Regions from separate parts of the Galenea microaerophila genome, predicted to be linked through region 1. Evidence: predicted binding sites of a transcription regulator. Region 1 holds the regulator's gene; the other holds the start of a gene.
What was found. The regulator PhoB, encoded in region 1, activates phosphate uptake and scavenging genes when phosphate is short. The targets are predictions, from matches to a motif close to GNNTGTCATAAAACTGTCANAT.
Positions count from the first base shown of each region.

Region 2: the regulator PhoB is predicted to act here: its motif matches at 11,100-11,121, upstream of olsF (bifunctional ornithine lipid synthase OlsF).

Region 1 is NZ_BAAHWZ010000001.1:66,109-81,725, forward strand. Features, by position in the region: gene pstS (phosphate ABC transporter substrate-binding protein PstS) at 1-677, opposite strand, end outside; gene glnA (type I glutamate--ammonia ligase) at 1,009-2,415, opposite strand; gene phoU (phosphate signaling complex protein PhoU) at 2,735-3,472, shown strand; gene phoB (phosphate regulon transcriptional regulator PhoB) at 3,488-4,222, shown strand; gene phoR (phosphate regulon sensor histidine kinase PhoR) at 4,243-5,577, shown strand; TPP riboswitch at 5,651-5,752, shown strand; gene thiC (phosphomethylpyrimidine synthase ThiC) at 5,795-7,666, shown strand; gene thrS (threonine--tRNA ligase) at 7,823-9,754, shown strand; gene infC (translation initiation factor IF-3) at 9,791-10,351, shown strand; gene rpmI (50S ribosomal protein L35) at 10,534-10,731, shown strand; gene rplT (50S ribosomal protein L20) at 10,747-11,103, shown strand; gene pheS (phenylalanine--tRNA ligase subunit alpha) at 11,395-12,393, shown strand; gene pheT (phenylalanine--tRNA ligase subunit beta) at 12,403-14,775, shown strand; gene ACYQ05_RS00380 (integration host factor subunit alpha) at 14,787-15,083, shown strand; gene ACYQ05_RS00385 (MerR family transcriptional regulator) at 15,064-15,438, shown strand.
Region 2 is NZ_BAAHWZ010000001.1:765,992-781,608, reverse strand. Features, by position in the region: gene glgB (1,4-alpha-glucan branching protein GlgB) at 1-231, shown strand, start outside; gene glgA (glycogen synthase GlgA) at 247-1,719, shown strand; gene ACYQ05_RS03820 (glycogen/starch/alpha-glucan phosphorylase) at 1,721-4,216, shown strand; gene ACYQ05_RS03815 (YcjX family protein) at 4,259-5,638, shown strand; gene ACYQ05_RS03810 (DUF697 domain-containing protein) at 5,651-6,553, shown strand; tRNA gene ACYQ05_RS03805 (tRNA-Val) at 6,558-6,634, opposite strand; tRNA gene ACYQ05_RS03800 (tRNA-Leu) at 6,643-6,729, opposite strand; gene ACYQ05_RS03795 (class I SAM-dependent methyltransferase) at 6,894-7,589, shown strand; gene ACYQ05_RS03790 (peptidylprolyl isomerase) at 7,593-7,874, shown strand; gene ACYQ05_RS03785 (host attachment protein) at 7,901-8,347, shown strand; gene ACYQ05_RS03780 (3'-5' exonuclease) at 8,395-9,270, opposite strand; gene olsF (bifunctional ornithine lipid synthase OlsF) at 9,318-11,048, opposite strand; gene ACYQ05_RS03770 (peptide chain release factor 3) at 11,199-12,782, shown strand; gene mgtE (magnesium transporter) at 12,779-14,143, opposite strand; gene hpf (ribosome hibernation-promoting factor, HPF/YfiA family) at 14,221-14,559, opposite strand; gene lptB (LPS export ABC transporter ATP-binding protein) at 14,757-15,479, opposite strand; gene lptA (lipopolysaccharide transport periplasmic protein LptA) at 15,485-15,617, opposite strand, start outside.

The DNA.
Region 1 (15,617 bases):
GCCATATCTAGGTTGTTTGAAACAGCATCAGCATAATCAACATACCCTATAGAGTATGGGTTAGTTTTGATGGCAGTTGAAACACCGAAGTTACCTTTACCCGCGATACGGTTTGGAGCAGGCCAGTTAAGGGCTTTTTTAGCGCCATAGTGTGTACGCCAAACAGAGTTCATTTTAGAGAGGTAATAAGTGAAGCCAAAAGTGGTTCCTGACTTATCTGAACGGTGGACAAAAAGAACTTTTTTATGTGGAAGGTTCGCATCAGGGTTGACTTCTTTTAATGCAGGGGCATCCCAATATTGGATGTTGCCTAGCACAATACCTGAAATGGCACGCTCTGAAAGTTTAAGGTTTTTAACACCAGGAACATTGTAGGCAAAAGTAATGGCACCAATTGCAATTGGGAATTGAGTTAATTTATATTTTGCTAAGGTACGAGGTGTCAGTGGTTTGTCTGTACCACCAAAGTCAACTTGATGCAGTTTAGCCGCCTTGATTCCAGCACCAGAACCAGTTGGTGAATAGTTTACTTTGTTTCCAGTCTTTTCATAAAAATCTTTTGCCCATGCTTTGTTAGCAGGGTATTGGAAAGATGAACCTGTCCCTTCAATTGTCCAAGCCATCGCTGAAGTTGAAACTGCAGCGGTCACAAGACCAGCAATCAGTGTTTTTTTCATGAGTCGTATCTCCTAAGATAAAAAAATTGGAAGTTCCTTATTGAACTCAAAGGTTATTGTAGGGAGGAAATATGACAACTTTGTTAAAAAGAGACCTTTGCACGAGATGGTTCTACGGCTAAAAATGGCTAAAATTTCCCAAATCGTTGTTGGAAAACTTGGCAATAGCTGGCTATTCCCTGCGTTTCCCGCCTAGATATGGATATGGGAAATTTTTTCTCATTTTTAGCTCGCATCCCACTCATACAAAGGTCTCTAAAAGAAAAACCCATAGCAGTAAATGCTATGGGCTTTAGGAAAAGTCAGTCAAGCAAAAGCTTGGCTGAAACGTTTAGGCTGAATAATAAAGTTCAAACTCTAATGGGTGGGTTGTGGCACGGAATTGAGTCACATGATCCATTTTTAAATCGATATAGGCATCAATCATAGCGTCGGTAAAGACCCCGCCTGCTTTTAAGAATTCACGATCTTTGTCCAATTCAGCCAATGCTTCTTCAAGTGAAGCGCAAACTGTGTTGTAGCTGGCTTCCTCTTCTGGCTCTAGATCATAAAGATCTTTTTCTGCAGGTTCGCCTGGGTCAATTTTGTTCATAATGCCATCTAGTCCAGCCATTAGGCAGGCAGAGAAGGCTAAATATGGATTGGCCGTTGGATCAGGGAAACGCAGTTCTACGCGACGCGATTTTTCACTTGGCGCATAAGGAATGCGGATCGAAGCGGAACGGTTGCGACCAGAATAAGCCAATAGTAGAGGGGCTTCAAAGCCGGGAACCAAACGTTTATAAGAGTTGGTACCTGGGTTTGTGAACGCATTTAAAGCGCGTGCATGCTTAATGAGACCGCCAATATACCAAAGGGCTTCTTGTGAAAGTCCAGAATAGACGTCGCCAGCGAAAATGTTTTTGCCATCTTTGGAAAGTGATTGGTTAATGTGCATGCCATTACCATTATCGCCTACAATTGGCTTAGGCATGAAAGTAGCCGTTTTACCAAGGGCATGACAAGTATTGTGCACTGCATATTTAAGGATTTGTACTTCGTCTGCTTTAGCGGTCAAAGTGTTCCCTGCAACTGCGATTTCACATTGTCCACCTGTAGCCACTTCGTGGTGATGTGCTTCAAGTTTAAGCCCCATTGCTTCAGCCATGGCACAAATATCGGCACGTACTTCATGCAGTTGATCGACAGGGGGAACAGGGAAGTAGCCGCCTTTAACACTTGGACGATGTCCCATATTGCCTTCTTCATACTCTTTGGCACTGTTCCAAGAAGATTCAGTGGAATCAATCTTGACGAAAGAGCCTGACATATCGAGTCCCCAACGGACATCATCAAAAATGAAAAACTCAGGCTCTGGACCAAAGAAGGCGGAATCTGCAATGCCTGTAGATTTCAAATAGGCTTCCGCTTTTTTAGCGACGGCACGAGGATCTTTTTCATAACCTTCCATTGTGCTAGGCTCAATAATCATGCAGCGTACGACAAGGGTCGGGTCATTGGTGAAAGGATCAATAAAATAGCCGTCAGTTTGAGGCATTAAAATCATATCGGAATCATTGATCCCTTTCCAACCTGCAACGGATGAACCGTCAAAGGTTTCACCATCAACAAAAGTGTTTTCATCAACTGAGGAAGCAGGCACTGTTACATGTTGCTCTTTACCATGGGTGTCGGTAAAGCGATAATCCACCCATTTAATATCGTTTTCTTTGATCGTATCAAGAATTGCTTGAGGCATTTTGATTCCGTCCTTATTTAAGTTAAAAGAAGATAAAATTTCATTAGTAAATGATAGCGGGATTCGTGCCAGGATGCTAATCTTTTTTTGGTTGCCGTAACAGTTTGTTTTAACTGGATTCTTGGCAGATTTTGATTTTTTTAGAGTTTTTCCTTGCACGGCTAAAGATCTAGTTTGGTGCAAATGTGCACATAGTTGGACATTTATTCTGGGTTAATGGATATCGTTTCAAGGGTTGAATGCAATATAGTTGTCATAAAGATTCTGTATGATTTATCATCACGATTAATTTGATGATAAAAAGTGGAAAGGTGTAAACATGGATCGTAAAGATTTTACCAGTCATATTTCAGGTGCCCTCAACCAGAGTTTAGAAGAGGTTTTTGATCACATTTTAAAAATGGGGGGCATGGTTGAGAAGCAGATTGATTGCGCCATAGAGGCTTTGCAAAAGAGTGATAAAACTTTAGCCAATGAAGTGCTGAATTTAGATAAGGAAGTCAACAAACAAGAAATTGATGTGGATATTCTGTGTGCTAGGATCCTTGCTCGTCAGCAGCCTACGGCTTTGGATTTGCGCTTAGTGTTGTCTGCGATTCGGATGGCAGTAGATTTAGAGCGCATGGGAGATGAAGCGGTCAAGATTGCCAAGTTTGTGTTAAAAATGGTGGAGAGAGACTTAAGCTGTAATCAGTTGCCAGGTTTGTCTCATTTAATAGAGATCTCTTTACGCTCTTCTAAGATGTTACGTGCTGTTTTGGATGGTTTTGCGCGTTTAAATATAGAGGATGCTGCGAAAACCATCCAAGAAGAAGAAGTGTTAGATGAAGTTTATAAAAATGCTTTGCAAGTGCTAGAACAAGATGTGGTGACGGTAGAGGGTGAGCAAAAGGTGTGTGTTTTAGAGCTCATTTTTGCTTTACGCGCTTCAGAACGTATGTCTGATCATGCAAGAAATATCGCAGAGTCGATCATCTATCTTGTCACCGGGCGTGATGTGCGTGATATGAAAGAAGAGGAAATTTTTGCATTTTTGAAAGAATTTGAGGCTAAGTAACGATCGGGAAGGCGTATGAGTGAACAGGTGGCAACCGTTTTAGTGGTGGAAGATGAGATGGCGATTCGTAACCTTCTACGTTTGGCCTTGCAAAGTGCTGGCTTTCAGGTTGTTGAGGTGGCGAATGCTGAGGCTGCTTGGCAAACTTTGCGATCCAGTTCTGATGAGTCGTCAACCATTGATTGCGTGCTGTTAGATTGGATGCTGCCTGGCATGGATGGTTTGGCTTTATTGAAACGCATTCGACAGCATGATAAGTTTCGTCGGTTACCTGTGATGATGTTGACCGCTAAAGGCGCTGAACAAGATCAAGTCGAAGGTTTTGAAGTTGGAGCAGATGATTATGTGGTGAAGCCTTTTTCCCCTAAAGCACTGGTGGCGAGGCTTAAGGCACTCTTACGTCGAACTCAAAAAATGGCTATGCAAGTGCCAATGCAAGAGGGGCTTCAATTTGGTGATTTAAAACTGGATTTTGATAGCCATCGTTTTTGGGTAGGAGATCAAGAGCTGCATTTAGGTCCTACAGAGTTTCGTCTGGTCAGTTTTTTTCTTGAAAACCCCGATAAAGTGTTCAGTCGCCATCAATTGTTAGATCAGGTATGGGGTGAAAGCGTGGTGGTGGAAGAGCGTACCGTGGATGTGCATATTCGTCGTCTCCGTAAACAGCTAGAGCCTTTAAAAGCAGCAGATTATATTCAAACTGTCCGGGGTACAGGTTACCGTCTATCTCAGCCCCAAAAAACCGTGTAACAAAGTGATCTAGAGACGAAATGACTCCCCAAACAAAACACGCGCTTCAATGGTTGTTTAAAGAGCTAAAGTGGGTGTCAGGACTGGGGATTTTGGCATTTTTTCAGGGATTGCTGTTTCAAAATTGGGTGCTCGGTTTAAGCTTTCTTTTAATTGCACTTCTCTTTTACTATATTGCTAATTTTTTCTTTTTTATTCGTTGGTTGTTGCAGGATGTGAGTACGCCGCCGCCCAACCTTTTAGGTGGCTGGTATCCTTTGGCGTTGCATCTTTATCGCCATGCAAAAACTCAACAGCGTAAACTGAAAAAATCGATGGAGCATGCGGATTTGTACCATGCTGCGTTGATGGCGCAGCCGGAAGGTTTGATTGGACTGTCCGAAGATTTTAAGATCCAATGGCTGAACCCCTCTTCAGAAAAGTTGTTGGGGTTGAAGGTTTGGGATAAGGGCAAGCCGATAGAGGCTTTTATTCGCACGCCGGAATTTATCCATTATCTTAAGGAGCGTAGCTTTAATCGCTCCTTGCAAACTTACGCTTCGATTGATTCTCATCGCATTTTGGATATTCAACTGGCGGCTTACCGTCAAGGTCATTACCTATTGGTGGTGCGAGACATTACAGAAATGTATCGTATTGCAGAGGTGCGTAAAGATTTTGTGGCCAATGCTTCGCATGAATTACGCACCCCTTTAACGGTTTTGGCGGGTTATCTTGAGTTAATGGTGGATGCAGTGGAAGTGGATCTTTCCTTGCAAGGTTGGCAGCAACCGATTGATGAGATGCAAGCGCAATCTGAGCGGATGCGGCAAATTATAGAGGATTTGCTGACGCTTTCCGCTTTGGAGACAGAGGGGGTGTCTCAATCCTATGAAACGGTTCATGTACCTGAACTCTTGCATCAGTTAGAAAAAGAAGTGAGGCAGTTAAGTGGTGGGCGCCATCAAATTCAGTTTTTAATTGAATCGCCCACTTGCGGCTTGCGGGCACATGCCCATTTGGTGCGCAGTGTTTTGATTAATCTCCTTTCAAATGCCGTACGTTATACGCCTGAAGGGGGGCGAATTACAGCTGTTTGGCGCTGCAGTGAAGCGGGTGCGGTTTTTAGTGTAAAGGATACTGGAGTGGGGATTCCTCGAGAAGCCATCCCTCGCATTACCGAACGGTTTTATCGAGTGGATACAGCTCGATCTCGAGAGAGTGGTGGAACAGGGTTGGGTCTGTCGATTGTGAAACACATTTTGGAAAAATATGAGGCAGAGCTTAAAGTTGAAAGTATCTATCGTATGGGCTCAACTTTTACCGTGATTTTTCCAGAGCAGCAGAGGGTGCAACTTGATGCTGAAGGTACTTAAGTGATCCCGGCTCAAAGATCGCTTCTTGAATTCCGCCTTTATCACTGTCTAAATTCCGTTATAATCTATAGATTCAACTCTTTTGAGGTGCTGGGTATACAAAAACTCGGCTGAGAGAGAACTCATTGAACCTGATGCCGGTAATGCGGACGCAGGGAAATAAAGAGCTGTGGCCTGTCATCATTATCAGGCTACGCACGGGCGACAAGGAGAAAATATGAGCGCAGTGTTAGAAAATTTGGAAGAGGTGAATGAATCTTACGTGGAGCCTTTTCCAAGTTCACACAAAATTTATGTCAAGGGCTCACGTCCTGATATTCAAGTCCCGATGCGGGAAATTACTTTAAGCGATACCCCTTTAGCAGATGGGTCTTTTGAACCTAATCCACCTTTAACGGTTTACGATACTTCTGGTGTCTATACCGATCCGAACGAAAAAATTGATTTTCATCAAGGCATTAAAAAAGTTCGCAGTGCTTGGATTGAAGAACGCGGTGATACGGAAATTTTATCGGACTTTACTTCAAAATATTTCCATGAGCGCCATGAAAATGAAAAATTAGAAGCGGTGCGTTTTCCGAATATTCCTAAGCCGCGTAAAGCGAAAGCGGGGAAAAACGTGACGCAAATGCACTATGCGCGTCAAGGGATTATTACGCCAGAGATGGAGTATGTTGCCATTCGAGAGAATTGTAAATTACAGGAAGCTCGTGAACTTGGCTTGCTTAAGCAGCATAAAGGGAACCCTTTTGGTGCCAATATTCCTGAAGAGTATACACCTGAATTTGTCCGTCAAGAGATTGCAGCCGGACGTGCGATTATTCCTGCTAATATTAACCACCCTGAAATTGAGCCGATGATTATTGGGCGCAATTTTCGCGTCAAAATTAATGCCAATATTGGGAACTCGGCGACCACTTCGTCCATTGAGGAAGAGGTGGAAAAGATGGTGTGGGCGACTCGCTGGGGCGGGGATACCGTAATGGATCTCTCCACTGGGAAAAATATTCATGAAACCCGTGAGTGGATTATTCGTAACTCTCCCGTGCCAATTGGTACAGTGCCAATTTATCAAGCGCTGGAGAAGGTCAACGGCATTGCAGAAAACCTCACGTGGGAGGTATTTAAAGATACGCTGATTGAGCAGGCAGAGCAAGGTGTAGACTATTTCACCATTCATGCCGGGGTTTTATTGCGTTATATTCCTATGACGGCAGATCGTGTGACCGGTATCGTCTCGCGCGGCGGCTCAATTATCGCGAAATGGTGTCTGCATCACCATAAAGAAAATTTCCTCTATACGCATTTTGAAGAAATCTGCGAAATTATGAAAGCCTATGATGTCTCCTTCTCCTTAGGGGATGGTTTGCGTCCAGGTTCGATTGCAGATGCTAATGATGCGGCTCAATTTGGTGAGTTGGAAACTTTAGGAGAGTTGACCAAGATTGCTTGGGAACATGATGTGCAGGTGATGATCGAAGGGCCTGGCCATGTGCCGATGCAGATGATTAAAGAGAATATGGATAAGGAGCTGCATGATTGTTACGAGGCGCCTTTCTATACATTAGGGCCTTTGGTCACCGATATTGCGCCTGGGTATGACCATATTACTTCTGGTATTGGGGCTGCGCAAATCGGTTGGTATGGTACAGCCATGCTCTGCTATGTGACCCCAAAAGAGCATTTAGGTCTTCCCAATAAAGAGGATGTGAAAGAGGGTATTATTACCTACAAAATTGCAGCCCATGCGGCGGATTTGGCTAAAGGCTTGCCGGGTGCACAGATTCGAGATAATGCATTGTCGAAAGCGCGTTTTGAATTCCGCTGGTATGATCAATTTAATATTGGCTTAGATCCAGATCGAGCGCGAGAATATCACGATGAAACCTTGCCGAGAGAATCTGCTAAGGTCGCGCATTTCTGCTCAATGTGTGGCCCTAAATTCTGCTCAATGAAGATTACGCAGGATGTTCGGGATTATGCCGCTAAGAAGGGCATAAAAGATTTGGATGTCGCCATTGAAGTGGGGATGAGAGAAAAGTCCAAAGACTTTGATGAGAAAGGGGGCGAAATTTATTTGGAGACCTAGTCTCGGAGTCGCCTCTTTTAACCGCGAAACTTGTTTTAAAAGGCCCGCCTTTAGAGCGGGTTTTTTTATTTTTATATTTAAAAAAGTTATGAAAAAAAAATGCTATAATCTATCGTTTACGTAAATTCTTCAATTCAAAATAGATAGAGGGTGACAATGCCAGTTATTACTTTACCAGATGGTTCTCAACGCAGCTATGATGAAGCTGTGTCTGTGATTCAAGTGGCACAAGATATTGGTGAAGGGCTTGCTAAGGCGACGATTGCAGGTCGTGTGAATGGTGAGTTGGTGGATGCGTGCGATTTGATTACCGAAGATGCCACCTTGGAAATTGTCACTCTGAAAGATGAAGATGGCTTATATATCATGCGTCACTCTTGTGCGCATTTATTTGGTCATGCGCTTAAACAGCTCTATCCCAATGCGCAAATGGCGATTGGCCCAGTCATTGAAAATGGCTTTTACTATGACTTTGATTTAGAAGAGAAGATCGGGCCAGAAGAGTTGAAGCAGATCGAAAAGCGCATGCAAGAGTTGGCTAAGACCAAATACCCAGTGATTAAAAAACGATTGCCACGTGAAGAGGTGATCAAGATTTTTGAAGAACGCAATGAGCCCTATAAATTAGAATTGATTGCAGATATGCCGGAAGAAAAAGCCTTCAACCTCTACTTCCATCAAGAGTATGTGGATATGTGTCGAGGCCCTCATGTGCCGCATATGGGTTTTATCAAAGCTTTTAAATTGACACATGTTGCCGGTGCCTATTGGCGAGGTGATTCGAAAAATAAAATGCTGCAACGCGCCTATGGCGTCGCCTTCCGCACCAAGCCAGAATTGAAAGAATATCTAAAAATGATGGAAGAGGCTGAAAAGCGTGACCATCGTAAACTGGGTAAACAGTTGGATCTATTCCATGTGCAAGAGATTGCACCAGGTATGGCTTTTTGGCATCCAAAAGGTACGGTTTTGTTTCGCGTAGTAGAAGACTATATGCGTCAACAGCTGCAAGAGAATGGGTATGATGAAATTCGCACCCCTCTGATTATGGATCGCTCTTTGTGGGAAAAATCAGGGCATTGGGATAAGTTTAAAGACAATATGTTTACCACAGAGACGGATAATCGGGATTATGCGGTCAAACCGATGAACTGTCCTGGCCATATTCAAGTTTATAACCAACATCTACATAGTTATCGAGACTTGCCGATTCGTTTGGCTGAATTTGGTTTGGTTCACCGTAATGAACCCTCAGGTACCTTACATGGTTTGATGCGTGTGCGTTCTTTTACGCAAGATGATGCACATATTTTCTGCACAGAGGCGCAAATTGAACAAGAAGTGCAAGCTTGTATTGATCTGGTCTTTAAAACCTATGCCGACTTTGGGTTTGACAATATTGCGGTGAAGTTTTCAACGCGTCCAGAACAGAGGGTGGGCAGTGATGCCGTTTGGGATCTTGCTGAGAATGCCTTGGAAAAAACATTAAAAAAAGCCGGTTTGGAATATAAATTGCAACCTGGAGAAGGGGCTTTTTATGGTCCTAAAATTGAATTTCAGCTGACAGACTGCATTGGCCGTGTTTGGCAGTGTGGCACCATTCAATTAGATTTTTCCATGACGCAAGCAGAACGTTTAGATGCGGTCTATGTGGGTGCGGATAATGAAAAACATCATCCAGTGATGATTCACCGGGCGATATTAGGTTCATTAGAACGCTTTGTGGGCATTTTGATCGAGCATTATGAAGGTAAATTCCCAACTTGGTTGGCGCCGGTACAGGTAGTGATTGCTTCAATTTCTGAAGTTCACAATGAATATGTCGCCGATTTTGCTAAAAAATTGCAAAAACATGGGTTTAGAGTTGAATCAGACTTGAGAAATGAGAAAGTAGGGTTTAAAATTCGCGAACACACTTTACAACGCGTTCCCTATATTTTGGTCGTAGGTGATCAAGAGATGGCAAATGGAACGGTAAATGTGCGTGCTCGAAGTGGTGAAAACCTTGGCAGCTACACCTTAGAAGAGATGGTTGAGTTGCTGGCAACCGATGTTGCAAACTTAGGCCGCACAGTCGAAGCAGATTAAAGAAATCAATAAGTTAACAAACTGGAGGATATAACCATCGCAGTAAGAAGAGGTCGTGGGAAACCACAACAAACTGAAGCCCCAAAAGATGCTATCAATGAACAAATTAAAGCGAGAGAAGTTCGATTAATCGGACCAGAAGGCGAGCAACTTGGGGTCGTATCCATTCAAGAGGCCCGTGAGCGCGCGGAAGAAGAAGGGTTGGATCTGGTTGAGATTACTGCCAAAGCAAATCCTCCGGTTTGCAAAATCATGGATTATGGTAAATACCTTTACCAGAAACAGAAAAAAGCGCACGAAGCTAAGAAAAAACAGAAGCAAGTGCAGGTTAAAGAAGTTAAGTTTCGCCCAGGAACTGAGGAAGGAGACTATCAGGTCAAGCTACGCAACCTGATGCGTTTTCTTGAGAACGGAGATCGGGTCAAGGTAACCATTTGGTTCCGAGGCCGTGAAATTACCCATAAGGAACTGGGATTGAAAATGCTGGAGCGCATTCGCGATGATATCCAGGATGTGGCGACTGTTGAACAGATGCCCAAAATGGAAGGTCGTCAAATGCAAATGATGGTCGCGCCAGCAAAAAAAGCAGCTAAATAATTTTAGCTGAATACAACAATCGGGGTGGTGGTTGGATTTTATCCTCACCGTTTCTGGTGCAGCTCCCTCAGTGCTGTTCGTTGTTCCGTTTGTTTAAGCAATGATGCTTAAACAGTTAATTAAAACCAGGTGTTAGAAGACATTTGAAGTCTCTAATATCTCAAATGCGGAGTAATTTTAGAATGCCTAAGATTAAAACAAACCGTGGCGCTGCAAAGCGTTTTAAAAAAACTGGCTCTGGCCGTTTTAAATGTAAACACTCTCACCTTCGTCATATTTTGACCAAGAAGTCGACTAAGCGTAAGCGTAAGTTGCGTGCTGCCTGTATGATTCATGATTCAGATGTGGCAATGCTTCGTCGCATGCTACCATATGTGTAAAGGGAGAGTTTAAACATGGCAAGAGTAAAACGTGGCGTCATTGCACGCAAAAGACACAAAAAAGTATTAAAACAAGCTAAAGGTTATTATGGTGCACGCCGTAAGGTGTTCCGTGTTGCTAAGCAAGCGGTCACTAAAGCGGGTCAATATGCATACCGTGACCGTCGTCAACGCAAGCGTCAATTCCGTCGTCTTTGGATTGCGCGTATTAACGCAGCGGCACGTCTAAATGGTTTAACCTATAGCCGTTTTATTAATGGCTTAAATAAAGCAGGTATTGAAGTTGACCGTAAGGTACTTTCAGATATTGCGGTTCATGATGCAGAAGCCTTTAGTGCGATTGCAGAAAAAGCCAAAGCTGCTTTAGCTTAAGAAAACAGTGGGCTAATCGCCTAATCAAAAGGGGACTTAGGTCCCCTTTTTTCTTCCAACAGTGGATAAGAGTATAGAGATAAGTAAAAAGAGACCTTTGCATGAGATGGATCTACGGCTAAAAATGGCTAAAATTTCCCCTATCGTTGTTGGAAAACTTGGCAATAGTTGGCTATTGCCTGCGTTTCCCGCCTAGATATGAAAAATTTTTCCTCATTTTTAGCTCGCATCCCACTCATGCAAAGGTCTCAAAAAATTTATCTCTATACTTTTTAGATAAGGCAGGCAATTATGCAACAAAAACTGCAAGCGATTCTTTCTAGGGCTGAAGAAGCCATTCAATCCGTTGCCAACCATGCAGATTTGGATGCGTTGCGCGTACAATTTTTAGGTAAAAAAGGGGAGTTGACTGCCTTGATGAAATCAATGGGTCAGCTTTCTCCAGAAGAGCGTCCTAAAGTCGGGCAGTGGATTAATGAAGCCAAACAGCAGGTTCAACAGCTTCTCGGCAGTAAAAAACAGCAATTGGATGATGAAAAGCTGGCTAAACAGCTTGCGGAAGAGTCAGTAGACATCACCCTTCCTGGCCGTCGAGTGGATGTTGGTGGGCTGCATCCGGTGACGCGCACATTGAAGCGGATCGAATTGATTTTTTCCAAAGCGGGCTTCGATATTGAGACCGGGCCCGAAATCGAAGATGATTGGCACAATTTTGAAGCCTTGAATATCCCTGAAACGCACCCTGCACGTGCAATGCACGATACTTTTTATTTTGATGCTCAAACTGTTTTGCGGACGCATACTTCAGGGGTGCAGATTCGGACAATGGAAAAACGCAAAGCGCCGTTACGCATTATTGCGCCAGGTCGCGTCTATCGTTGTGATTCAGATCAGACCCATACACCGATGTTTCATCAGGTGGAAGGGCTTGTGATTGAAGAAAATGCGTCTTTTGCTCAGCTTCGAACGTTATTGACCCAGTTTTTGCGCCAATTTTTTGAAGATGAGCACCTTAAAACCCGTTTTCGCCCCTCTTATTTTCCCTTTACCGAGCCTTCTGCAGAAGTCGATATTGCCACCGATCTGTTTGGGGATGGGCGTTGGATTGAGGTTCTAGGTTGTGGCATGGTTCACCCCAATGTATTGAAAAATGTGGGGGTGGACAGTGATAAATACACAGGACTCGCATTTGGGTTGGGCGTTGAACGTTTAGCCATGTTGCGTTATGGCGTCAAAGATTTGCGTCAATTCTTCGAAAATGACTTGAGATTTTTAAAACAGTTTAAGTAGGCCGACAAAATGAAAGTAAGTGAAAATTGGTTAAGAACTTGGGTCAACCCCAGTTGGGACAGTGAAACCCTGGCAGAAGAGTTAAGTCTGGCCGGTCTGGAAGTGGATGAGATTGCACCCGTCGCCCCAGAATTCAGCAAGGTCGTTGTGGGGTTGGTGCTCAGCGTTGAGAAGCATCCGGATGCGGATAAACTGAATATTTGCCAAGTCGATGTGGGAGAAGAGACGCCACTACAGATTGTTTGCGGCGCGAAAAATGTCCGTGCCGGGATGAAGGCGCCGACGGCTTTGGTCGGTGCAGTTTTACCGGGTGGCTTTAAGATTAAAAAGGCCAAATTACGTGGTGTGCCTTCAGCGGGGATGCTTTGTGCAGCCCAAGAGCTGGGACTTTCTCCTGAAACAGAAGGCTTGATGGAGCTTGCTGCTGATGCGCCTGTGGGGATGGATCTTCGCGCCTACTTAGATTTAGATGACTGTATTATTGATGTGGATTTAACGCCTAATCGTGCAGATTGTTTAAGTGTTGAAGGTTTGGCGCGCGATATTGCCGCCTATGGTAATTTTCCATTGCAACAGCCCTTTACAGAAAAATCCGTCAGCAAACAGGGATCCCTAGGTCAAGACATTGTGATCACCGATACGACGGCCTGTCCGAAATATTTAGCGTGTAAAGTTTTAGGTTTTGATCGTGAAGCGAAAACGCCCTTATGGATGCAGAATCGCCTGCAACGTGGGGGGATTTCTCCAAAGCACCTGATTGTCGATATCACCAACTATGTGATGCTGGAGTTGGGGCAGCCGATGCATGCTTTTGATGCAGAGAAGCTGCAAGGCGATCTTCAAGTGCGTTTCGCTCAGGATGGCGAGACGATTGAGACCTTAGAAGAGAAAAGCGTTACCCTCAAATCTGATACCTTAGTGATTGCGGATGACTCTGGTGCCATCGCTTTAGCGGGCATTATGGGCGGTAAATCAACAGCAGTCAGCGAAACCGCACAAACGGTTTTATTCGAATGTGCCCACTTTGCACCGAAGGTGATCAGTGGTAAAGCACGTCAATATGGGATGCATACAGATTCCTCTCATCGTTTTGAGCGTGGCGTTGATCCACAATTGCCAGAGCGGGCTTTAGAACGTGCTTTAGCTTTGTTGACCGAGATTGCAGGTGGCGAAGTCTCTGAGGTGGAAGCGAAAGTCGATGCGGATCAGCTTCCTCAGCCACACCCCATTTTACTGCGTCGAGAACGCATTGAAAAATTGCTAGGCGTGGCATTAGCAGATGAAACCGTCGAAGCCATTTTTCAGCGTCTGAATTTTAAAATTGAAAAAGTGGCAGAGGGTTGGCTGCTTACGGCACCGAGTTATCGCTTTGATATGGCAATTGAGGCCGATTTAGTTGAAGAGGTGGGACGGATTTATGGTTATAACCATTTGCCTGAAATGCCTTTAGAAGCCCCAATTCGTTTGCCAGCACTGCCTGAAACAGAAGTTGAGATGGATTTGGTGCGTCATGCATTGGTGCAACGTGGTTATCATGAGGTCATTACCTATAGTTTTGTGGAAGAGACTCAGCTTAAAGCGCTTTCTCACCAGCCCTATATTAACTTACAAAATCCCATCTCAGAAGAGATGAAGGCGATGCGTAATACGCTGTTTGCTGGGTTATTGAATACCGTTGCTTATAATCAAAAGCGTCAGCAGAATCGTGTGCGTATTTTTGAATCAGGACTGGTCTTTATCGGGGATCAAGTTAAAGAGATGCAACAGATTCCCATGTTAGGCGGCGCAATTGTGGGGCCTGCAGAACCTGAAAGTTGGATGGGCGAGTCTCGTAATGTCGACTTTTATGATCTAAAAGGGGATGTTGAAACCCTGTTAAAAATGGCACATCAAACCGTATGTTTTGAGCCGACTGAACACCCTGCTTTGCACCCTGGACAATCGGCACAATTAGTGAAAGAAGGACAGGTTGTGGGGCATTTAGGTCAGCTGCATCCTAAGTTAGCGAAACAGATGGCAGTCAATGGTAAGGTTTATCTGTTTGAGATTCAGCAAGCTTTGGTTGCGGAAACTGAGCTGCCCAAAGCAGAAACCCTTTCAAAATTCCCTGAAGTGCAGCGGGATTTAGCATTTGTAGTGGATGAGCAACTTCCGGCTCAAGCCTTACTCGATGCTTTAGCCAGTATAGAGGCCGACATAGTTAAATCCATCGAGTTGTTTGACGTCTATCAAGGTGAAGGTTTGCCAGAGGGCAAGAAGAGTCTGGCCATCACGATTAAATTCCAGCATCAGGATCGAACCTTACAGGATGAAGAAGTCGATGCGGTGATTCAACAAATGATTGAAGCGGCAAAAAAAAAGGTTTCAGCTTCTTTAAGATAGGGATAAAATAAATGGCATTAACGAAAGCAGAAATTGCCCAACGCTTAACGGAAACTTTGGGCTTTAATAAACGCGAATCCAAAGAGATTGTTGAACAGTTTTACACGGAAATCAGTGAAGTGCTGGTGCGTGGTGAGTTTGTTAAAATCTCTGGGTTTGGTAATTTTGAATTGCGTGACAAAAACCCCCGTCCTGGACGTAATCCACGAACTGGGGAAGATGTACCGATTGCCGCACGTCGTGTGGTGACCTTTAAACCTGGGCAGAAATTAAGAGCCACAATTGACAATGCCGACATCACAGAATAGTACACAACAACTATTACTGAACCTTCCCGAAAAAAAATATTTTACGATCGGGGAGGTGAGTCAACTGTGCGAGCTTAAACCACACGTCCTGCGTTATTGGGAACAGGTTTTTACTCAACTTGAACCGAGTAAACGGCAAGGGCGACGTTATTATCAACGCAAAGATGTTGAGTTAGTGTTAGAGATTAAAAGTCTGCTCTATGAGCAAGGCTTTACGATCTCAGGTGCGAAAACACAATTGTCTAAAAAAAATAGCGAACAGAATCCTCTTGAGGCAGAAGGTTGTGTGCAGAAGCTTCTGCAGATGCGTCAAGAGCTGAAACAATTCCAATCCTATCTGCTTGAGCGCTATTAAAATGATCGCTTAGGCACTTTAAGCTTTATTCTGAATACCTCTTCTTTGAATTCCACTGAATAACTTTTGCATTCACTCTTTCCGGCTTGTTTTGACACTTCTATGAGCGATTGATTAGGCTTGAACAAAAAAAGAAAAGAGCTGAATTGGGTTGAAGATTGATGTAAGCGAAGGTTTAA
Region 2 (15,617 bases), 700 kb from region 1:
ATTTGTAATTTTACCCCAGTGCCCCATGAGCACTATCGTATTGGCGTTCCTGAGGCGGGCGTTTATCGAGAGCTGTTAAATTCCGATGCCGAATGCTATGGGGGGGCCAATATGGGCAACCCTGATGGGGTTTCTACACAAGAGATTGCTTGGATGAGCCACCCATATTCTGTTGAATTAACTTTACCGCCTTTAGCCATCATTGTGCTTAAACGGGTCGACAATGTTTAAAGAGAGTCAATCAAGATGAAGATTTTATTTGCTACTTCCGAAGCTTATCCTTTAATTAAAACAGGTGGATTAGGGGATGTTTCAGGCAGTCTGCCCAGTGCTTATGCGAAACTGGGTCATTCCGTTAAGTTAATCATGCCCGCCTATGGAGATGTTTGGGAAAAGGTTAAAGAGGTCAAAGCGCTGACAGACTTTAAAGTGGGGGGATGTCATCGAGAATACCATGTCCGGCTTTTTAAAGCTAAGGCAAAAGGGTTAAATGTACCTGTTTGGTTAGTGGATATTCCTGAACTTTACAAGCGTCCTGGCAATCCTTACTTGTCCCCTGAAGGGGATGATTGGTGGGATAATGGTGAGCGATTCGGCGTCTTTGCTAAAGCGGTGACTGAAGTGGCAATGGGACGTGTTGGCTTAGAATGGCAGCCGGATTTGGTGCATAGTAATGATTGGCAGACCGGTTTGGTGCCTGCACTGCTCTCTTTGGAAGCCCAACGTCCAAAAACCCTATTTACCATTCATAATATGGCCTATGCGGGGCTTTTTCCAAAATCGTTGTTTGAGTGTTTATGGTTGCCTTGGGAGTGGTGGAATCCTGAAGGGGTAGAGTTTTATGGCAATCTCTCAATGTTGAAAGCAGGCATTCTCTATGCCGACTGGGTGACAACCGTGAGTCCCACTTATGCGCGTGAAATCTGTCTGCCTGAATATGGTTATGGTTTAGAAGGGGTATTATGTAAACGCCATGCAGAAGGGCGTTTGGTGGGGATTTTGAATGGCATTGATACCGAGATTTGGAATCCTAAAAATGACCCTTACATTAAACGCCATTATGATGTGGACAAGGGGCGTGTCGCCGCTAAAAAAGTGAATAAAAAAGATTTACTCGATTTTTGGGATTTAACAGAAGAGGAAGCTGCCTCAGAAGCGCCGGTTGTGGGGTTTGTTGGGCGGCTTGTTTTACAAAAAGGGATCGATTTACTGTTAGAAGCATTGCCAGAGTTGATTAAACAGACCTCTGCTCGATTTATTATTGTCGGTTCTGGAGATGCGGGTTATGAATATGCTCTGAATGAATTGGCCCATCGCTATCCAGGACGAGTCATGGTTTATATTGGTTATTCTGAAGCCTTGGCACATAAGGTGGAAGCAGGAGCAGATCTGTTTTTAATGCCCTCACGCTTTGAGCCTTGTGGCTTGAACCAAATGTACAGCTTAGTGTATGGCACTTTACCGATTGTGCATCACACGGGCGGTTTGGCAGATACGGTTGTCAACGCCACTGAAGAGAATATTAAAAATGGAACGGCGACCGGTTTTGTTTTTTATGACCCCTCTGTCCACGCATTAAATTCGACCTTGCTTCATGCGTTATTTATTCTGGGTAAAAAAAGAACCTTTCAAAAGATTCAAAAAACCGCAATGAAACAGGATTTTAGTTGGAAGAAAAGTGCTAAGCAGTATTTAACCCTGTTTAAAGAAGGAATTTAAAATGTCTAAGAAAAAAGAAACAAAGCTTGCGCAACAAATCTCGAAATGCCAAGAAGGTCTGGGTTTGTCCAAAAATAATATTGAAAATGATTTTGTTCATTATTTATATGCGTTTCTTGGACGCAGTGTTGAGGATAAGCCTGAGTATCAATTTCAATCAATGGCTTATACCGTGCGCGATCGACTGGTCAAAAATTGGAAAGGGACGTGGAAAGCCTACCATCAAACGGATTACAAAAAAGCCTACTACCTCTCCATGGAATTTTTGATTGGCCGCTCTTTAACCAATAACCTGCTGAACCTGGGGATAGAAAATGAAGTAGAGGATGCACTCTATGAGTTGGGCTTATCCCTAGAAGAGGTTGAAGAAGCAGAAAAAGATGCAGGACTGGGTAATGGAGGCTTAGGGCGATTAGCGGCTTGTTTTATGGACTCTTGTGCGACTCTGCAACTGCCTGTATTAGGGTATGGTTTGCGTTATGAGTATGGCATGTTCAAACAACGCATTCAAAATGGTTATCAAGTTGAAGAGCCTGATCATTGGCTCGCTTTTGGTGCTTTTCCCTGGGAAATTCAGCGAATGGAGTATGCCCGCAAAATTAAGTTTGGGGGACATACACATCAATTTACGGATTCGCAAACTGGCAAACTGACAGTGTTATGGGAAGAGACGGAAAATGTGATTGCCATGCCTTTTGATGTCCCAATTCCCGGTTATAAAAATAATACCGTCAATACGTTACGACTCTGGTCAGCCATTTCCGAAGAAGGGTTTAATCTGCTTGAGTTTAATGCCGGTTCTTATTTTGAAGCGATTGCCAAAGAGGCCGAGGCAGAAAATATCACCAAAGTGCTCTATCCAAATGATACCAGCGAAAATGGTAAAGAGTTGCGGTTGAAGCAGCAGTATTTTTTGGTTTCTGCTTCATTACAGGACGTGGTGGCGCAATGGGATGAGCGATACCAAGGCGATTTTAGTCGCTTTGAAGCGTGTAATGTTTTTCAGTTAAATGATACGCATCCGAGTTTGGCGGTGGCGGAATTGATGCGCATTTTCCTAGATGACTATCATATGGATTGGGAAGCGTCTTGGGAAATTGTTTTGCACTGTATGGCTTATACCAACCACACGCTGTTGCCCGAAGCGCTAGAACGTTGGCCAGTGGCGCTTTTCCAAAGACTTCTACCGCGACTGTTAGAGATTATTTACGAAATCAATCGACGTTTTCTCAAAGAAGTTTCCATGAAGTGGCCAGGAGAGAGGGAACGCTATCAGCGTATGTCATTAATTGATGAAACAAATCATGTCCGTATGGCGTATTTGGCGATCGTGGGCAGCTTCTCTGTTAATGGTGTCTCTGCACTTCATTCTCAACTGCTAAAAGAGGATCTATTTCATGACTTTTATGAACTGTGGCCCGAGCGTTTTAACAATAAAACCAATGGGGTGACTCAACGACGTTGGCTTGCAGGGTGTAATCCAGGATTACGTGCGCTATTAAATGAAAAAATTGGAGAAGGGTGGATAACAGACCTTGCGCAACTGAGTAAACTAGAAGCTTATGCAGAAGATCCCGCTTTTCAGCAAGCCTGGCGAGCCATTAAGCGTGAAAATAAAGAACGGTTGGCGGCTTTGGTAGAGAAAACGACGGGGGTGGTTTTTGATGTAGATTCCCTGTTTGATGTGCAAGTGAAGCGCATTCATGAATATAAGCGTCAATTGTTAAATGTTTTGCATGTGATTCGTCTCTATTTGAAGATTAAAAAGGGGGAGACCGATCATTGGACCAATCGCTGTGTTTTGATTGGCGGTAAAGCTGCGCCTGGATATCAAATGGCGAAAAAAATCATTAAATTAATCAATAATGTTGCGGATATTATCAACAATGATCATGAAGTTGGTGATAAGTTGAAACTGGTTTTTATTCCCAACTACCGAGTGTCCGTCATGGAGGTCATTTGTCCAGGAGCAGATCTGTCTGAACAGATTTCAACTGCTGGAAAAGAAGCTTCAGGTACGGGTAATATGAAATTCATGATGAATGGAGCCGTGACCATAGGGACTTTAGATGGCGCCAATATTGAAATTCTCGAAGCAGTTGGAGAAGAGAACTTCTTTCTGTTTGGTTTAAAAAAGGAGGAAGTGGAGGCCTTAAGACCTCAGTATCAGCCGCAGGACTATATTGATAATGATGAAGAACTCAAGGCGGTTATGGCGCTTTTAGAGTCGGGACACTTTAATCAATTTGAACCCCATATTTTTGATGATGTGCTTCATGCCCTTAAATCCCCTCACGACCCTTGGATGGTTTTGGCAGATTTTCGTAGCTATGTCGATGCACAAGAAAAAGCCGCGTTACTCTATCAAGATACAGACCATTGGGCGAAGATGAGTATTATTAATGCGGCAAGAAGTGGTCTGTTTTCAACCGATCGAACCATTAGTGAGTATAACCAGGATATCTGGCAGTTAACACCTGTTAAAACCAATGGATAAAGCTTGCTTATTGTTTCGTAGAGACATCGTCAGGAAGTCTGTTTGAAGGCCTTATTCAATAAAGTTGAACAAGGCTTTAGCCGTTTAGTCAATGAAGGGGCAGAGCAGTTAGACGCACTGCTCCGCCGAGAGTCACATGACATTATTATCACCGGCCTAAGTCGCAGTGGTAAAACGATGTTTTTTACCACACTGATGTCGTTACTCGGGCAAAGAGTCAACCAGACCATAGACCCTCTGCCACTGTTAAAAGCTTTGCCGCAACCGCTTATAGAGTCTTTTGAGCTCCGTCCCATTCCAGGGGAACCCCTTTTCCCGCTAGATCAATGTCTTAACCAGTTGCAAAATGGGCAATGGCCATCTTCAACGGATCAGATTTATGGCTTTGAATTAGTGATTCAACTCAAGCAGACGCATCCCCTGAAAAGAGTTTTTACGTCTTCTTCAGAAATGGTGTTTCGCTTTTATGATTATCCGGGTGAATTGTTGACGGATTTACCTATGTTGCAAATGGATTTTATTGAATGGTCCAATACCGCTTGGTCACAGCAGTGCAATCCACCCCAAAAATTTTATGCACAGGATTGGCAAGCATGGGTTGCCAATTTTGATTTTGATCGTGCGCCGACTGAAGATTCGATCAATCTCTATATTGAAGCCTACAGAGACTATTTAAAAACGGCTAAATCCTATGGCATCACCCTCTTGCAACCTGGAACGCTACTGGTGGAGACGCCCGTTTGGGATTGGCAGAAGCAAGGTTTTGCCCCTTTGCCGAGTCACATTAGCAGTGACCCGAGCCATCCTTGGACCCAATGTTTTCAGCAACACTATCAAAACTTTCAGCAAGATTGGTTGCGTCCGTTACAAGAAAACTACTTCTCAAAGGCCGATAAACAGATCATTTTGCTGGATCTGCATGAAGGTCTAAGCCACAGCCGGGCGCATCTAGCGCAACTTAAAGAGACGCTGAGTAATTTAGCGAACAGCTTTGTCTATGGTGCGAATAAGTGGTATAAGCCGAAAATTTTATTCGGAGAACAGATTAGCAAAGTAGCTTTTGTGGCAACAAAAGTAGATTTGATTCCAACAGTTGAGCACGATCATTTAATGCAGTTGTTACAAGATTTGACTTCAGGTGTGCGTTGTCATCTTAAAGCGCAACAGGTCGAATTTCAGCACTTTTTACTTTCAGCCATACAAGTGACGGATCCCGGTGAGCACCCTAACTGTTTAAGGTTCACGGATGAAGCAGGGCAATATCAAGAGTGGTGCTTCGATCCCATTCCCAATACCCTAAAGGCGTTAGAGGACAATCATATTTATCCTGCGATAAAAGCGGCAGTGCCCAAAGATGTGCTGGCAAGAATGAATCATGCACAAGGCATTGATAAACTAATGGATTATATCATCCAATCTTAAAAAGGCATGACCATGGACAGACCACCGTATGAAGCACGCGTTCAGAAAAAAGTATTAAATCAACCGCAACCTGAAATAGAGACACCTAAAGATTCAAACCTATCTCCCCCAGAGATGCCATTGCAGGCGCCCAAGTCTACGTTAAGTGGCTGGCTAAAATTTATCGGTTTTGCGCTGTTTGTTTTAATGAGTTTTTCTTTGCTCCAAGCTTATTTAACCCTTGTTCACTTATGGAAAACAGATCCCATTTTATCTATCGGTTTGGGAAGTTTGTTAGTGGGGTTGGTCTTAGGATTATTTTTTCTGATTTATCGTGAAATGAAAGGGGTGATGACCTTAAAAGCCATTGCGCATAAGCCTTTTACTTTAGAAGAATTAAAGACCATAGGTGATAAAGAGGTGATTTTAAAAAAACTTGCCCAATACTATACGCATGCTGAGCGTCAAAGTCCTGCTTATCAACACTATCAACGCTTTCTAAAAATGATTAAGCCTCATCATTCGGCTGAAGAAGTGCTACAAATCTATCAAGAAAAGGTGCGGATGCCTATTTTGAAGCAGGCTCAATCCACTTTAAAACAAGAAAATATACGCGCAGGTGCCATTGCCTTTTTAAGTCCCAATGCGCTGATTCAAACTTTAGGCCTCTTATGGGTGAGTTTACGTACCCTTAAAAATATTGCGTTTGTCTATGGCGTGCGACCAAGTCTCATTGGAAATTTTAGTTTATTTGGCATAGCCTTAGAAAATCTTGCAGCTAGCTCGTTATCCGATTTAGTAAGCGATGAAATTGCTCGACAATTAGGCGGAACACTCGGGGATAAAGTGATTGCAAACTCTGCAGATGCTGTGACCACCGCTATGCTGAATCAACGTTTGGGTAAAGCTCTGATTCGTGCGTTGGATCATAAATAGGAATTGGTACGACCGAGTGGACTCGAACCACCGACCCCCACCATGTCAAGGTGGTGCTCTAACCAACTGAGCTACGGTCGTACAAAGAATGGTACCAGTGGGCGGACTCGAACCGCCACGCTATCACTAGCATCGGATTTTGAATCCGACGTGTCTACCAATTTCACCACACTGGCTCAAAAGAGATGCGTATTATAGAGAGCTTTTAACAGCGTGTCAAATCCATCAAACAAGAAATTTTAATTTGTGTAGTTTTTTCTCTTTTCCTGCGAGGCGATGGCTTGAACCAGGACGGGTTTGGTACTATATATCAAAAAGAGAAATAAAGAAGAGAGAGAATATGACACTCGAAAAGACCCAGCAACAGATTTTGAAACATCATGGCGGAGATGGTGCAAAAGCGTGTGAAAGGATAGCGAAAACCTTTGATAAGCGGCATGATGAGGATTTTTGGCGATTTTGGGAAGAGTCGGTTGCTAAGAACTACCAGCCTGGTGATGGCATTCTGGATTTAGGGGCAAGCATTGGTCAATTTGTCGCAGCGTGTGCAACGCGCTACCCTAAATCCACTGTATATGGTATTGAGGCAGCGCCCTATATGTTAGAAGCTCAGTTAGATTTGCCAGAGAATGCTCAAATTTTGGTAGATGATTTACATGATCCGCATGCACCCATTGAGGCGAATAGTTTAGGAATGGTCATGGCGAATATGGTGGTGCATGAATTGACGCAACCTATCAAAATGTTTAAAGCGGCTTATCAATGGTTAAAGCCGGGAGGGCGATTATGCGTGATTGATATCGTGCGCCAACCTTTAGCCGAGTATCTGGCTTACCGTTACCCAGACATTTCACCGTATGATGATCAAACTTCTGTGGAAGATTTGGAAGATGCCTTTGAGCATTTTTTAGAGCATAATCGCTATCATCCAGAAGACATCGTCGCGATGTTAGAGATGGGAGGCTTTGAGATTGTGGCTAATACGCCACAAAAAGTTGGCAGGTTTGTTAGAATTGTGGCTGAGAAAAAGGAGTAAAAAATGGCATTCGCGACCGCAAGACATATTTTAGTAGACAGTGAAGAGAAGTGTTTGGATCTGAAAAAGCAGATTGAAGAAGGGGCCGACTTTGCAGAATTAGCCAAAGCGCATTCTCAATGTCCCTCTGCACGATCTGGAGGGGATTTAGGTCAATTTGGACCTGGAATGATGGTGCCAGAGTTTGACAAAGTCTGTTTTTCTGCTCCGGTTGGAGAAGTCCAAGGGCCAGTTAAAACGGCTTTTGGCTATCATTTAGTGGAAGTGACTGAACGTACAGAATAATAAAAAGCAAAAAGAGAGGTAAAAAAATGAAAAAAAGTTGGATTTTAGTTGCAGACAGTGCAAGAGCAAGAATCTTTACCACCAAGTCGCCTACAGCGCCTTTAGAGGAGTTGAAAGATTTAACCCATATCGCTGCCAAAATTCACGATCAGCAGTTGGTGACGGATCTGCCAGGTCGTCATAGTAATGATACAGGAATAGGTGCGCATAATTATGAGCCTAAGGTGTTACCAACAGAAGAAGAGGCCATTATGTTTGCTAAAGAGTTGGCTAAGGAATTAAAGAAAGGGTTTGATAATCATGAATTTGAACAGCTTTATTTGGTGGCACCAGCGCATTTCTTAGGATTGCTGAAAAAAGAGTTGGACAGTAAAATTGCGCGTATTGTGGCGCATACAGAGGCTAAAGATGTGGCCAAAATGTCTGCAGAAGAGATTCGCAAGCGCTTGCCTGAATATCTTCCACAACTGTAAGCATCAAGCACACTTTGCATTTTTTAAGCCCGTTTTAACGGGCTTTTTTATTGGGCGCGAACAGAGAAGGTGTCGGTGGCTTTGAGTTTTATGACTTGGGGATTGGGTGTGCTGTGTTCTATGAGCCAATTGAGCTCTTCTTCTTGAGTGGCGGCAGGTAGGACTTTTTGCCAGACCCTTTCAGTATTATTCCAACGGTAACCGCGTTTTTTGAGATCATCTTTAACATCGAAAGGGGCGCCGGTGGCTTTAATCATAATTTTTGATTGGCGGACACTTTGTAAGAGATAGAAAAAGGCAGGGTGTTGGGGCTCGCCTATCGGTTGGGATAAGAGGTGTGTCAACGCTTGTACATCATCTATGGCTCTATGTGCATCATAGAAGAATTTCCCGACTTTCCAGCAGAGAAATTCTTGGCTGCGTGAGCTCACATGTGCCAGTGCAAACCAGTCAATTTGGCTTGCTGAACAGCCCCAAACTTTTTCAGCAAAAAGCGGATGGTAGCGTTCTAGGATGGGGCGATCAAATCCTGCATTGTGTGCCACAAACAGATCCATATCGTTGAGTTCTGTGACCACTTGTTCCCAAGGAATTTGATGTCCTTTAACTTCTTCTAGTGTGATGCCAGTCACTTGCGTCACTTCTTCTGGGATCCCCCCTTCGGGTTCATTGAGAAAGTTTTGCGTCAATAAAACGCGGTAAAAGTTACCCGCAGAATCAAATTCAATCACTTGGTAGCCAAGTTCAATAATTTCACAATTTTCAGTATCTAACCCTGTGGTTTCTGTATCAATGATGCAGGCTTTAAAGGTTTTGACATTTTGGGGCGAGTGATATTGAGGAATCGGTTTAAAGCGCACAAGGACTTGATAGTCCCCTGTGGCTTCTAAGGCGTGTTTGCAAGCTTCTAATTCAGTATTCATGATTATAATGCATAAAAATAAGCATCATTGTAGCTGAAAGTGCGATTTTAAGAAATAGAAGAGGCAAGATACCGTTGGCGTTTCTTAGGCTTGATCTGATTGAGATCGACAATAATTAAGCCATCTACACAATTATTGAAGTCAGGATCGATACTGAAGTCGATAAATTGCGTGCCGCCTGGTTCACATAGTTCTGCATACTGTTTAAACAGGGTGGGGACCTTAATGCCATACTCTGAAAGCAGAGTGTTCAATTTGGTATAGGCCTCTTTATAATCACCGCTGAATTCAGATTCGGCTAAGGTTTTAACAGTTTTTGAAACTTTAAAAGGTCGTTTGCCCTCTGCCAATTTTTGTGTAGCGCTAAATTGTTGCAAGTAGAAAGCAATAATCAGCTCTTTGGCTTCATGAGGGTAGGCGTCTGAAAGGCTGACAGGACCAAACATATATTGGATATTAGGATGGTGATTAATATAAGCCCCAATTCCATACCAGAGGTAGTCTAGACTGCGTTTGCCCCAGTAGCGCGGTTGAACAAAACTGCGTCCCATTTCCAAAGCGTTAGGCAAAATTGGGTCAAATGCTTCTTTAAGATCAAATAAGGTGTTGGTATAAAGGCCTTCTTTACCTTTCTTTTCGATGATTTTACCCGCTTCTCCCATCCGGTAGGCACCGACTATCTCTAAGTCTTCTTCATCCCAGAGGACGAGATGTTTATAGTCTGCATCATAGGGATCTAAATCTAAAGCACTGCCTGTGCCTTCTTCTACAGTGCGGAAGGTTAATTCACGCAGACGACCGATTTCTCGAATGACGGGGGAATCAGAATCATAATCAAAAAGATAGATCACTTTTCCGTCGGCAGTCTTGCCCAGTAATTCTCCAGCTTTTAAGGCTTGTTTAAGTGCTTTTCGGTCGACAGGGTGGGCGATGGTTTCTTCCACTTTAAATGGCAGTTTTTTGCTTGCTTTTTTGGGTTTATCGAGACGATAGATATGCTTGCGTATCAGCTGTGCGCTTTGTTTGTAATTAAAGCGACTGTTTTGGATAGATTTCCAGGGAATGAGATTGCCCACATGAAAATGGATGGTTTGATTCTGTTTATTGAACATCTCTTTAACCAGCATGAGCGTTCCAAGCGGTTTATAAATAGTCGATAATCCATAAAACAGCGCTGAATTGCGAGCATCGGTATAGATAGGCAAAATGGGGGCTTGAGTTTTTTCAGCAAGTTTTAAAAAGCCTGTTTTCCATTTCCCATCGCGGACGCCTTGGGGACGGATACGAGAGACCTCCCCAGCCGGGAAAATAATCAAGGCTTCGTCGTTTTCTAAAGCTTGAAGCATCGCTTTGAATTGCGATTTGTGGCTGGTTTTTTGAGACATATTGTCCACATCTAAAAAGAGGCCTTGAAAAGGGGTCACCTGATTCAGTAGTTCATTGGCCACAATACGTACATCGGGTCGTATGGATCGAATCAGCTTGAGGAGCGCCAATCCATCTAATGAACCAATGGGATGATTGGAGACAATAATCACCCGCCCTTCTGAGGGAATGTGATTGTAAGAACGGTTGTCAATTTGATAGCTGAAATTAAAATGTTCTAGCGCCTTATCTAAGAAAGCAAATCCTTTGAGATGTTGGTTTTCTAAAATAAATTGATTGATGTCATCTTGGTGTGTCAGCTTTTCTAGTAACTGGATAAGCTGCTTACCACCGATCTTCTTTTCAAAATTTGGAGATTTTTCTAGAATCGTTTTGCGAATATTGATGACCATCTTTTTGTTTGCCGTTCTTATAAATGATTGACTCTTTATTTTTACAAACTTTCATGACAAATGGATGACAGATAAATGTCAGTTGATTGTGTCTCCTTTTATTTGTAGAATGCCCGTTTCTCTCCATATATCTATTAAGGTTTTTAATCCATGTCAAACGGTCCCATTCAGCAAGAAATTACTAAAAGAAGGACTTTTGCGATTATTTCGCATCCAGACGCAGGGAAAACTACCGTCACAGAAAAATTGTTGCTTTATGGAGGCGCGATTCAATTGGCGGGTGCGGTAAAAAGTCGAAAAACGGATCGCCATGCAACCTCAGATTGGATGAAGATGGAGCAAGAAAGGGGCATCTCGGTGGCATCTTCTGTCATGCAGTTTCCCTATAAAGAGGTGATTATCAATCTGCTGGATACGCCAGGGCATGAGGATTTTTCAGAGGACACTTATCGAACCTTGACAGCTGTTGATTCCGCCTTAATGGTGATTGATGTGGCTAAAGGGGTGGAAGAGCGCACCATTAAATTAATGGAAGTCTGCCGATTACGAGATACCCCCATTTTAACCTTTATTAATAAACTGGATCGTGAAGGTCGAGATCCGATCGATTTAATGGATGAGGTAGAGTCAGTCTTAAAAATAGACTGTGCCCCGGTGACTTGGCCAATTGGCATGGGGAAACGCTTTAAGGGCATCTATCACCTGCAGAATGATACAGTACGCCTGTTTGAAAAAGCCGATGGCATTCATGCTGCAGAAGGCAAGCTGATTCAAGGGTTGGACAATCCAGAATTAGATGAGATTTTAGGGGAGCAGGCTGAAGAGCTGCGAGATGAAATCGAGTTGGTTCGAGGGGCCAGTCATGAATTTGATCTTAAACGCTTTTTGTCTGGAGAGTTAACCCCAGTCTTTTTCGGTTCGGCAGTGAACAATTTTGGTCTGCAAGAGCTATTGGATGGCTTTGCCGAGTTTGCCCCACCGCCTGAAGGTCGTGGCGCTAGACAGCGCTTTGTATCAGCCGATGAGCCTCAACTGACCGGTTTTATTTTTAAAATTCAAGCCAATATGGATCCACAGCACCGAGATCGAGTGGCCTTTATGCGGATTGTGTCTGGTAAGTACGAAAAGGGCATGAAGTTAAAACATGTGCGCATAGGTAAAGAGATTCGCGTGGCGAAAGCAATTACTTTTATGGCGAATAAACGCGAGCAGGCGGAAGAGGCGTATGCCGGAGATATTATTGGCTTGCATAATCACGGCACCATCCAAATTGGGGATACCTTTACTGAAGGGGAGGATCTGAAGTTTACCGGTATTCCGAACTTTGCACCTGAATTGTTCCGGCGTGCAGTGTTAAAAGATCCGATGAAGATGAAAGCGCTGCAGAAAGGGTTAAAACAGCTTTCGGAAGAGGGGGCTACCCAGTTGTTCCGTCCCATTGCCAATAATGATTTGATTCTAGGCGCGGTTGGGGTGTTGCAGTTCGAGGTGGTCGCTCAGCGTTTGAAAGATGAATATAATGTGACCTGTCAATTTGAAGCGGTCAATGTCGCCACGGCGCGTTGGGTGATTGGTGAGCCTGAGGAGATTGAGAAATTCTTGGCGAAGGTGCATGAGAATGTGGCCTATGATGCCGCCGATCAATTGGTGTATATTGCACCCACGCGTGTTAATTTACAATTGACCGAAGAGCGCTGGCCCAATTTACAATTTGTGGCGACACGAGAACATTAGTGATGTATCAGTAACCAAGAAGCTAGGCCTAAAAAGACGAAATAGCCGAGTGTATCGGTGACCGTCGTTAGTAACAGTCCTGAAGCCAAAGCGGGGTCAATTTTCATGCGTTCCAAAACGAGTGGAATAATGGTGCCCGCTAAAGCGGCTGCAACAAGGTTAATGATCATTGCTGCTGCAAATATCCCCGCGAGTGAAATATCCTGATAAAGCCAGGCGACTGCGATGCCAGTTAAAATGGCCCAAATCAACCCATTAAGAAAACCGACAGCTAGCTCTTTATAGAGCAGAAGGCGGCTGTTATTAGGCGTTAATTTACCGGTTGCAATGGCGCGAATCACAATGGTGGCAGTTTGTGTGCCGGCGATACCGCCCATACTGGCAATAATCGGCATGAGAACAGCCAAAGCGACGACCTGTTGAATGGTACCGTCAAAGAGGCCAATCACCATGGAAGCGAGAATCGCGGTAATGAGATTAACGCCCAGCCAAAAACTCCGGCTTTTGGCTGACTTAATGGGGGGGGCAAAAAGATCTTCATCCTCATCCAAACCGGCGCTGGCCATTTGTGCATGCTCAGCTTCATCTCGAATGACATCTACCACGTCATCTACGGTGATGCGCCCAATCAATTTGCCACTTTCATCAATTACGGGTGCAGCGATGAGGTCATATTTTTCAAACAGATGCGCCACTTCTTGGGCAGAGGTGTAAGCTTTAATGGAAGGTTGAGACTTATCTACCAGTTTGGCAATAGGGGTGTCTTCATCTTGGGTAAGCAAGTAGGTAATCGGTAATGCGCCAATAAAATGTCCTTCTCGATCGACCACATAAAGCTCATGTATATTTTCGGGAAGTTCGCCTAGTTTACGAAGATAGCGTAAAACGACACCGACAGTCACATCTTCTCGGATGGCGATCACATCGGTGTTCATTAAACCACCGGCGGTATCCTCTGGGTAGCGTAATGCTTGTTCGACTGCAGCCCTTTCCCTTTGATCCAGGGCATCTAGAACTTTTTGTTTTTCATCTCCTTCTAAGGATTGAATCAAATCGGTCAGCTCATCGGTTTCCAGGTCTCCGGCGACCTCGATAATTTCCTCTTGATTCAATCGGTCTAGAAGGCTATTTTTTACTTCATCATTAAGGTGAGCCAACACTTGGCCCTGGAGCTCGGGAGGGAGGTTATCCCAGAGTGCATTTCTTTGAGAAGGTGGGGTGGCTTCTAAAATTTCAGCAATATCTTCTTCGGAAAGCGATTGAATTAGGGATTGAAGTTGAGCCTGATCGCTGTTTTCGAGCGCTTTAAGGAGGTGATCTGTAATTTTTACTTTTTCGCTGGAGAGCAGTTTTTCACTCATAGTCAGAATCCGGTTTGCATAAAAAAGGGCTCTATCTTGAGCCCCTTAATGAGTAGGTGGGTATGTTTTAGGGTATCTTAAGCTTCTTCGACTTCTTCAATCCCATTGATACCACCAGATTTTTGGTGGTGGTCAGTTAATTTTTCTTTATACTTAATAATTTGACGGTCTAATTTATCGACCATAGTATCAATCGCCTCATACATATCATGTGTTTCCGCTTTTGCGAATAAATTTGCACCTGGGACATGAAGCTCTACTTCAGCACGCTGAACTTTATGAGGTTCAACCGTTAAAATCACATTAGCTCTAGTGGCATGATCAAAGTGACGCATTAATTTTTGTAATTTTTCAGTCACATGGTTACGAAGTGCATCTGTAATTTCAATGTGATGTCCAGTAATATTGATTTGCATATTTTTCTCCTTATTAAATCCCACCTATAATATTCATAATGTTTTTATAGGGATGACTGTCCGAAACTCAAGCGCTCATCGAGTTGTGTTTTTTTATGCTAATGAGTGCAATATTGAGCCCATTTTTGAATCCACAAGATTCTTTCGTTTCAGTATATCATGCTTAGAAGAGTGTGGACAGGCGAAGGGAAGAGAAATTACTGAAAGTCTTCGCCTAAATAAACTTGTCGAACTTTGGTATCTTGTAAAATCGTCTCAGGGGTGCCTTTTGCCAAGATCGTGCCTGCATGAAGAATATAGGCGGTATCGCAAACCCCGAGCGTTTCTCTCACATTGTGATCGGTTATCAGGATGCCAATCTTTTTCTTTTTTAAGTGACGGATAATGGCTTGAATGTCTTTCACCGAAATAGGGTCTACGCCGGCAAAAGGTTCATCCAGTAAGATAAATTTGGGTTCCATTGCCAGTGCACGCGCAATTTCTACGCGCCGTCGCTCGCCACCAGAGAGGGCTTGGCCTAGTTGGGTGGTAATGTGTCCTATTTGGAGGTCATCAATCAGCGCTTCATATTTTTGCGCTCTTTGATCACGAGACAGTTCAGGCCGCATTTCTAAAATGGCCATAATATTCTCTTTGACGGTAAGTTTACGGAAAACAGAAGCCTCTTGTGGCAGATAACCAATCCCTTTTTTGGCTCTTTCATGGATGGGAAGTGTAGAAATCTCTTCATCATTGAGATAAATCTCACCTGCATCATTGGTGACTAACCCCATCATCATATAAAAGGTGGTGGTTTTTCCTGCGCCATTGGGCCCTAGGAGACCGACTACTTGACCACTGAAAACATCAATGTCAACGGATGTGACTACAGTGCGTTTTTTGTAGGCTTTAGCCAAGCCTCTTGCATAGAAATGTGCCATTAGGGTTACTGTTTCTCTGTCGTTTCAGGTTGCAGGATCACATGGATGCGAGATTTTTCTTGCTCAGTTGCGTGCGCCTGTAGTGTTTGCTGATTCATGTCATAAATGAGTTCAGGTCCGGAAATTTGGTTGCTGTTA